2 regions of the Pseudomonas sp. GW821-FHT10B02 genome follow, and region 1 is predicted to be linked to the other one. Evidence: predicted binding sites of a transcription regulator. Region 1 holds the regulator's gene; the other holds the start of a gene.

Region 1 (3,795 bases):
GCTGGCGGTGTCGAGCTGACGGCTGCGCTGGACTACAAGCTGTCCGCCCTGGCGCCACGGGTTCCGAATGTCGAGCTCGAAGATGAATTGCGCAAGACCCAGTCGCGCATCGTCACCGCCCAGGCCGAGCTCAGTAGCCGCAGCGAAAGCGAAGACGGCAACCGCCAGCTGTTTGCCGGCTTGCCGCTGACCGCCTCCGAGCCGCTGGTCGAGACCCCTGTGGAGACGCCGGCGGCACCGGTTGCCGCGGCTGCCGCGCCGGTTGACCCGCGCCTGTTCGATGCCATGCGCTCGGAGCTTAGCGGTCTGCGCGAGCTGCTCGAAGTGCAGCTCGGTTCGCTGGCCTGGAGTCAGCTGCAGGGTAACCAGCCGCAGCAGGCCAACCTCTGGCGCCGCCTGCAGCGTATCGGTCTGTCCGGGCCGCTGGCGCATGAACTGCTGGCGCAGATTGCCGGCATCGAAGAGCCGCGTCATGCCTGGCGCATGCTGCTTGCGCATCTGGCACGGCGTATCGATGTGCCGGAAGTCGAGCCGATCGAAGAAGGCGGCGTGATCGCCATGGTCGGGCCGGCGGGCATGGGCAAGACCACCACCCTGGCCAAGCTGGCAGCACGCTATGTGCTCAAGTATGGCGCGCAGAACCTGGCGCTGGTGAGCATGGACAGTTTCCGCATCGGTGCTCAGGAGCAGCTCAAGACCCTGGGGCGGATCCTCAATGTCTCGGTGACCCACGTCGATCCCGGCCAGTCTTTGGCCCAGGCGCTGGAGCCGTTGCTGCGCAAGCGCGTGGTGCTGATCGATACCGCTGGCCTGCAAGCCAGTGATCCGGCCTTGCGCATGCAGCTGGAAACCCTGGCAGGACGCGGTATTGCGTCTAAAAATTATCTGGTGCTGGCGACGACCAGCCAGAAGCAGGTGCTCACCGCCGCCTATCACAGCTACAAGCGCTGCGGGCTGGCCGGGTGCATCCTGACCAAGCTTGATGAAACGGCCAGTCTCGGCGAAGTCCTGAGCCTGGCCATCAGTCACGAATTGCCAGTGGCCTATCTTACCGATGGGCCGCGCATTCCTGACGATCTGCACCTGCCGCGCCGGCACCAGCTGGTCAGCCGCGCGGTGAGTGTGCAGATGCAGGACGAGCCCAGCGAAGAGGCGATGGCCGATATGTTCGCTGATCTCTACCACAGCCCCGGCAAGCGTGTTGGCTGAGGTGATTGTGAAGACGTTGCAAAGTATCTGCATTGATGGACTGCCAGGCATTTTTCAGGTGTTGAAAGCGCAGCCGGTCATGTGGCCTCGGTCTAAGCAAGACAAGGTAATGAACAAACATGGGTAGCATGCATCCCGTACAGGTGATCGCCGTGACTGGCGGCAAAGGTGGCGTCGGCAAGACCAATGTGTCGGTGAACCTGTCATTGGCGCTGGCAGAGCTTGGCCGTCGGGTCATGCTGCTGGATGCCGACCTGGGCCTGGCCAACGTCGACGTATTGCTCGGCCTGACGCCCAAGCGCACCCTGGCCGACGTGATCGAGGGCCGCTGCGAGCTGCGCGATGTACTGCTGCAGGGGCCGGGTGGCGTGCGCATTGTGCCCGCCGCTTCCGGCACGCAGAGCATGGTGCACCTGGCGCCTGCCCAGCATGCAGGTCTGATTCAGGCCTTCAGCGAGATCGGCGACAACCTCGATGTGCTGGTGATCGATACCGCTGCCGGTATTGGTGACTCGGTAGTCAGTTTTGTCCGCGCGGCCCAAGAGGTGCTGCTGGTGGTGTGCGACGAGCCGACCTCGATCACCGACGCCTACGCGCTGATCAAGCTGCTCAACCGCGATTACGGCATGAACCGCTTCCGGGTCCTGGCCAACATGGCGCAAAGCCCGCAGGAAGGGCGCAACCTGTTCGCCAAGTTGACCAAGGTCACTGATCGCTTCCTCGACGTCGCCCTACAATACGTCGGCGCGGTGCCTTACGACGAATGTGTGCGCAAGGCGGTGCAAAAGCAGCGAGCGGTCTATGAAGCCTTTCCGCGTTCCAAGTGCGCGCTGGCATTCAAGGCCATTGCCCAGAAGGTCGACACCTGGCCGTTGCCTGCCAACCCGCGTGGTCACCTGGAGTTTTTTGTCGAGCGCCTGGTGCAGCCGACGAGCGCGGGACCTGTGCTATGAACGCCAGCGGATACCGGATGTACAGCAACGCGTCTCGCAATGGTCAGTACGAGTTGATCGAGCGCTACGCGCCGTTGGTCAAGCGTATCGCCTATCACTTGCTGGCGCGTTTGCCGGCCAGTGTCCAGGTCGAGGACCTGATCCAGGCCGGCATGATCGGCCTGCTCGAAGTCAGCAACAAGTATGACGCGAGCAAGGGTGCCAGTTTCGAGACCTACGCCGGTATCCGTATCCGTGGGGCAATGCTTGACGAAGTACGTAAAGGGGACTGGGCACCGCGCTCGGTCCACCGCAATACCCGCATGGTCAGTGACGCGATTCGTGCAATTGAAGCAAAAACCGGCCGTGACGCTAAAGATCACGAGGTTGCTGCCGAACTTCAATTGAGTCTCGATGATTACTACGGGATTTTGAATGACACCCTGGGCAGCCGCCTGTTCAGTTTCGACGACCTGTTACAGGACGGCGAACATGAAGGCCTGCACGAGGACGGCGCCAGTGCCCAGCTCGAGCCTTCGCGCGATCTGGAAGACGAGCGTTTTCAGGCAGCCCTGGCCGATGCCATCGCCAACCTGCCTGAACGCGAGCGTCTGGTCCTGGCGCTGTACTACGACGAAGAGCTGAACCTCAAGGAAATCGGTGAGGTCCTGGGTGTCAGCGAGTCGCGCGTCAGCCAGTTGCACAGCCAGTGCGCGGCGCGTTTGCGTGGTCGCCTGGGGGAATGGCGGGCGCGTTGAACGCAGGTTCAATGCAGTCGCGAAATGTAGTGCCCGAATTGATTGAATGCGCGTTCAGCGCTGAGCGCGTTAAAGACTGCTTGGAGGTCTAATTGAACAAAGACATGAAAATCCTCATCGTCGACGACTTTTCGACGATGCGGCGGATCATCAAGAACCTGCTGCGTGACCTGGGCTTCACCAATACCCAGGAAGCCGATGACGGCAACACGGCGCTGCCGATGCTCGAAAGCGGTCATTTCGATTTTCTCGTGACCGACTGGAACATGCCGGGCATGTCCGGTATCGACCTGCTGCGCAAAGTGCGTGCCGACGAGCGCCTCAAGCACCTGCCGGTGCTGATGGTAACTGCCGAAGCCAAGCGCGAGCAGATCATCGAAGCGGCCCAGGCCGGCGTCAACGGCTATGTGGTCAAGCCGTTTACTGCCCAGGTGCTGAAAGAAAAGATCGAGAAGATCTTCGAGCGCGTCAACAGCTAAGACACGCCACGGGGGCGCTATGGAGCAAACACATTCATCGTTGGACGGCTTCGAGTCGACACTGAAGAAGCATGCCCACGAACTGGTCGACAGTCTCGAGCGGGGCAAATTCGGCGACGCGGTGCAACTGATCCATCAGCTGAACCAGACCCGTGACCGTGGCCTGTACCAGGAAGTCGGCAAGCTTACGCGTGAGCTGCACAGTGCGATCGTCAGTTTCCAGATCGATCCGCAAATGCCGCAGGCCGAGGAAGTCTCGCAGATCACCGATGCGACCGAGCGCCTGTCCTATGTGGTCAAGCTGACCGAGGGCGCGGCGAACCGGACCATGGATCTGGTCGAGGAGAGCACCCCGGTCCTCCACGAGCTGAGTGACGAAGCCCGCGATCTGCGCGCCGACTGGCAGCGCTTCTTGCG
Region 2 (3,795 bases), on a different contig from region 1:
GGTCAGGCGCTGCGGGTGCTGAAGGCGGTCAAGGCGCGCTCGATGCATTGCGCGGTCTTGGCAAAGGCCTGCACGCTGATATCAGCCAGCGGTTTTGCACCCTGGTCGGCAATCAGCAGCATCACTACGCGGCCATTGCTCGACAGCGAGCGCAACAGCAGGTGTTCGCTGCGAAACAATGCGCGCAAGTGAGCCGGAAGCAGCGCCGAGAATTGTGCGTGATTTTCGGGGGTCAGGCGCAGTTGCGCCGACGCGCTCAACAGGCGCTGAAGCAGTTTGCTCTGTTCGACAGGCAAAACCAGGCCAGCCGCTTCTGGCGCCAATCCGGCAATCTGATGAACCCGCAGCTGCGTCAGGGTCTTGTCGGTCATCAGCAGCATGACCCGCTGCATGCCACAGGCGACCAAGGCATCTCGGGCCAGGGTCGTCAGGTGAAGGGCATTGCTGAACGGGCTGGGCTCGACCAGTAGCTCGGCGCACAGCTTGCGCCAGGTGCCCAGGGCCTGGGCCGAGGGCGGCGGCGGGGCGATCAGACCCTGGTGCAGGCGCCGTTGATGCCAGGGCCAGAGCAGGGCTTCGGCCGGGTGAAACAGGTCATGACAGGCATGGTGGCGGGCGCTGATGGCCGCTTGTTGGTGCACCAGCTGTTGCACATCATCCAGTGAGGTCTGCAGGTACAGGCTGGTAAGCAGTTGCCAGCGTCGAACATGCGTGTTGGTCCAGCCGACTTGTGCCGCCAGGGCCAGGCCGTTGGCCAAGAGTACGGTGTTGGCGGGCTGATTGAACCAGCGGCGCAGGTTCGGGTTGTCGTCCAGACGCTGCTGTTGGCGCAGGCTGTTCCGGTCGCGGGCGATGTGCAGTGCCTTGGCCAGCAAACGCCGCTCCTCCTGCAGCAGGTGATAGCCGCGCGTGACCCAGTCCGGCAGGCGCCAGTGTTCGGCCAGTGCCTGGCACAAGCTGAGCAGCCGTACCCCGAACAGCTCCATTTCTACCTGCGGCGCCGATTCGCCCTTGTGCACCACGCGCAGTTCCCAGTCTTCGAGCAGCTTGGGAAAGGTCAGGGCCAGTGGCCATAAAGGCGACAGAAACAACAGGCTGCCCCAGTGTATTTCCTGCCAGAGCCGCGCCAGGCGGCTGGCGAACAGGCCGTTGGCCTGCTGGCTGGCGTGTTGGCTGACCTGCTGCAATTGGCGCAAGGTCGGCGCAATTTCACCCTCGGGGAGCGCCGGCAAGCGCTCCAACAGCTCTGAGGTGCGTGCCAGCCCCAGGCGATTGAGGGCGACTTCCAGGCTTTCGGCGGGCTCGCCGATGCTGGTCTGGGTGTGATGGTTAGCCTCGCGCATGACGCTGAGCACCAGCGCCGGGCTGTCCTGCATCACCTCGGCAATATCGCGCAGCGCACTGCGGTTGTCGGCAATGGTGGCTTTTACCCGTTCGTAGCTGGCCAGCGGAACCGGCAGGCGAACGCTATCGAGTAGTTTGACCCAGGCATCGAGTGTTTTTGGTATTTGATCTGGCACGATGGATTCAATAGGTATGCTGGAGGGGGCCGAACTGGCTTTTCGCCGTGACTGACTATAGTCTGGCGCAGATCTGCCGATAAGTAGAAGAAGAGTTTTATTAACTTCCGCTCACGACCCTGACCACGACAGTAAGTGCTTTCTATCTATGGCTAAAATTATCGGCATCATCGTCGTATTCGCGAGTGTGCTCGGCGGATATGTTCTATCCCACGGCAAAATTGCCGCACTGATTCAGCCCTTCGAGGTGTTGATCATCGGTGGCGCGGCCTTTGGTGCGTTCCTGCAGGCGAACCCCGGTTACATGACCATGCATGTAATCAAGAAGTCGCTGAAGATGTTTGGTACGCGCTTTACCCATACCTTCTATATCGAGGTGCTCGGGCTGGTCTACGAGATCCTCAACAAGAGCCGGCGCGAAGGCATGATGGCGATTGAAGCCGATATCGAAGACGCCGCCTCCAGCCCGATTTTTGCCAAGTACCCCGCTGTGCTCGGTGATGAACGCATGACTGCGTTCATCTGCGACTACCTGCGCATCATGTCCACCGGCAACATGGCTCCGCATGAGCTCGAAGGCCTGTTCGACATGGAACTGCTGAGCATGAAGGAAGAGCTCGATCATCCGTCCCATGCCGTGACTGGTATCGCCGACGGTATGCCGGGCTTCGGTATCGTTGCGGCGGTACTGGGGATCGTGGTGACCATGGCCTCGCTGGGCGATGGCGACCAGAAATCCATCGGCCTGCACGTGGGTGCGGCGCTGGTCGGTACCTTCTTCGGTATTCTCGCGGCGTACGGTTTCTTTGGCCCGCTGGCCACCGCCTTGCGTCAGGATGCCCGGGAAGAACTCAACGTCTATGAAGCCATCAAGGCTTCGCTGGTAGCCTCGGCTTCCGGCATGCCGCCGTCGCTGGCTGTGGAATTCGGGCGCAAGGTGCTGTTTCCGGCCCACCGTCCGAGCTTCGCCGAGCTGGAACAAGCGGTTCGCGGACGCTGAGTCATGGAGAACAACCAGCCCATTATCGTCAAACGCGTCAAACGCTTTGGCGACGGCCACCACGGTGGCGCCTGGAAGATCGCCTTCGCCGACTTTGCTACGGCGATGATGGCGTTCTTCCTGGTGCTCTGGCTGCTGTCGACGGCCACGCCGGAGCAGAAGATCGCCATTGCCGGCTACTTCAAGGACCCGATCGGTTTTTCCGAAAGCGGCACACCCTACGTTATTGACCTGGGGGGCTCGCCACAGCTTGCCCCGGAAAAGACCATCAACCCGGAAGAGAAGTCCGAGCCGACCCCGGACACCAGTATCCAGCTGGGCCAGGACAAGGTTGAAAGCATGGCCGAGCAGGTCGAGCGCGAGCGTCTCGAGTTGCTCTTGCAGGAATTGCAGAACAAGGTCGAAGAAAACCCGCAGCTGCAGAAGTTCAAGGACCAGATCCTCTTCGAAATTACCCAGGATGGTCTGCGCATCCAGATCATGGATGCCGAAAACCGGCCCATGTTCGACCTGGGCAGCGCCCGCTTGCAGCCGTACTTCGAAGATATCCTGCTGGCCATGGCCGACACCATCAAGGCGGTACCGAACAAGATCAGTATCAGCGGCCATACCGATGCCAAGCCGTATGCCGGCACCGGTGACTTCGGCAACTGGGAACTGTCGGCCAACCGTGCCAACGCGGCGCGGCGCGCCCTGGTTGCCGGTGGCTACCCGGATGCGCAGGTTGCCCGGGTGGTCGGTTACGCCTCGTCATCGTTGTTTGATCGGGCGAACCCGCTCAACCCGGTCAACCGGCGCATCGATATCATTGTCTTGACCAAGAAGGCCCAGCGGACCCTTGAAGGCGAGCAGCCAGCTGCGCCTGAGGGCACCGTTCCAGACGCCAATGCGCCGGCTCCTGCGCCTGCAGTGCCGGCCCCGGCACCCGAGGCCGAGCCGATGCAGCCGCGCGAGCTGCGCCAGAAGCTGAACATCTTCGAGGATGGTGTGTTGAAGATGGATGAGAGCAAGGAGTAATCCTGGGTTCTGATCACAACGCCCGTGAGCAGCGATGCTCACGGGCGTTGTGCTTTATGGGCGGCTTCAGAAACCGCGGCGGATCTTGGCCTTCAGGTCGGCGTGAAAGAATCCTGCGTTCAGGCGGTTGGTGGCGTCGGCGCCAGCTTCTTCTTTGGTGATCGAACGTTTGAAGGTCTGTTCGTCATGGTAGGCGAGGACGAACAGGTCGATGTGCTCGCGTGAACTCATGATCGGCCACTTGTCCAGGTAGTCGGG

The links. Region 1 encodes FliA, which starts transcription of late flagellar genes. Its sites were predicted from a motif close to CTAAAGTTTNNNNNNNNNNNGCCGNTAA; they were not measured.
Region 2: a site for FliA is predicted at 1,576-1,603, ahead of motA (flagellar motor stator protein MotA). Genes of this name have one in related genera too.

What each region holds. Positions count from the first base shown of each region.
Region 1 is NZ_JBWKNR010000015.1:42,874-46,668, reverse strand. It holds gene flhF (flagellar biosynthesis GTPase FlhF) at 1-1,209, shown strand, start outside; gene fleN (flagellar synthesis regulator FleN) at 1,329-2,162, shown strand; gene fliA (RNA polymerase sigma factor FliA) at 2,159-2,899, shown strand; gene AC07OF_RS21405 (chemotaxis response regulator CheY) at 3,004-3,378, shown strand; gene AC07OF_RS21400 (protein phosphatase CheZ) at 3,398-3,795, shown strand, end outside.
Region 2 is NZ_JBWKNR010000012.1:147,021-150,815, reverse strand. It holds gene AC07OF_RS18785 (HDOD domain-containing protein) at 3-1,538, opposite strand; gene motA (flagellar motor stator protein MotA) at 1,669-2,520, shown strand; gene motB (flagellar motor protein MotB) at 2,524-3,537, shown strand; gene AC07OF_RS18770 (toll/interleukin-1 receptor domain-containing protein) at 3,604-3,795, opposite strand, start outside.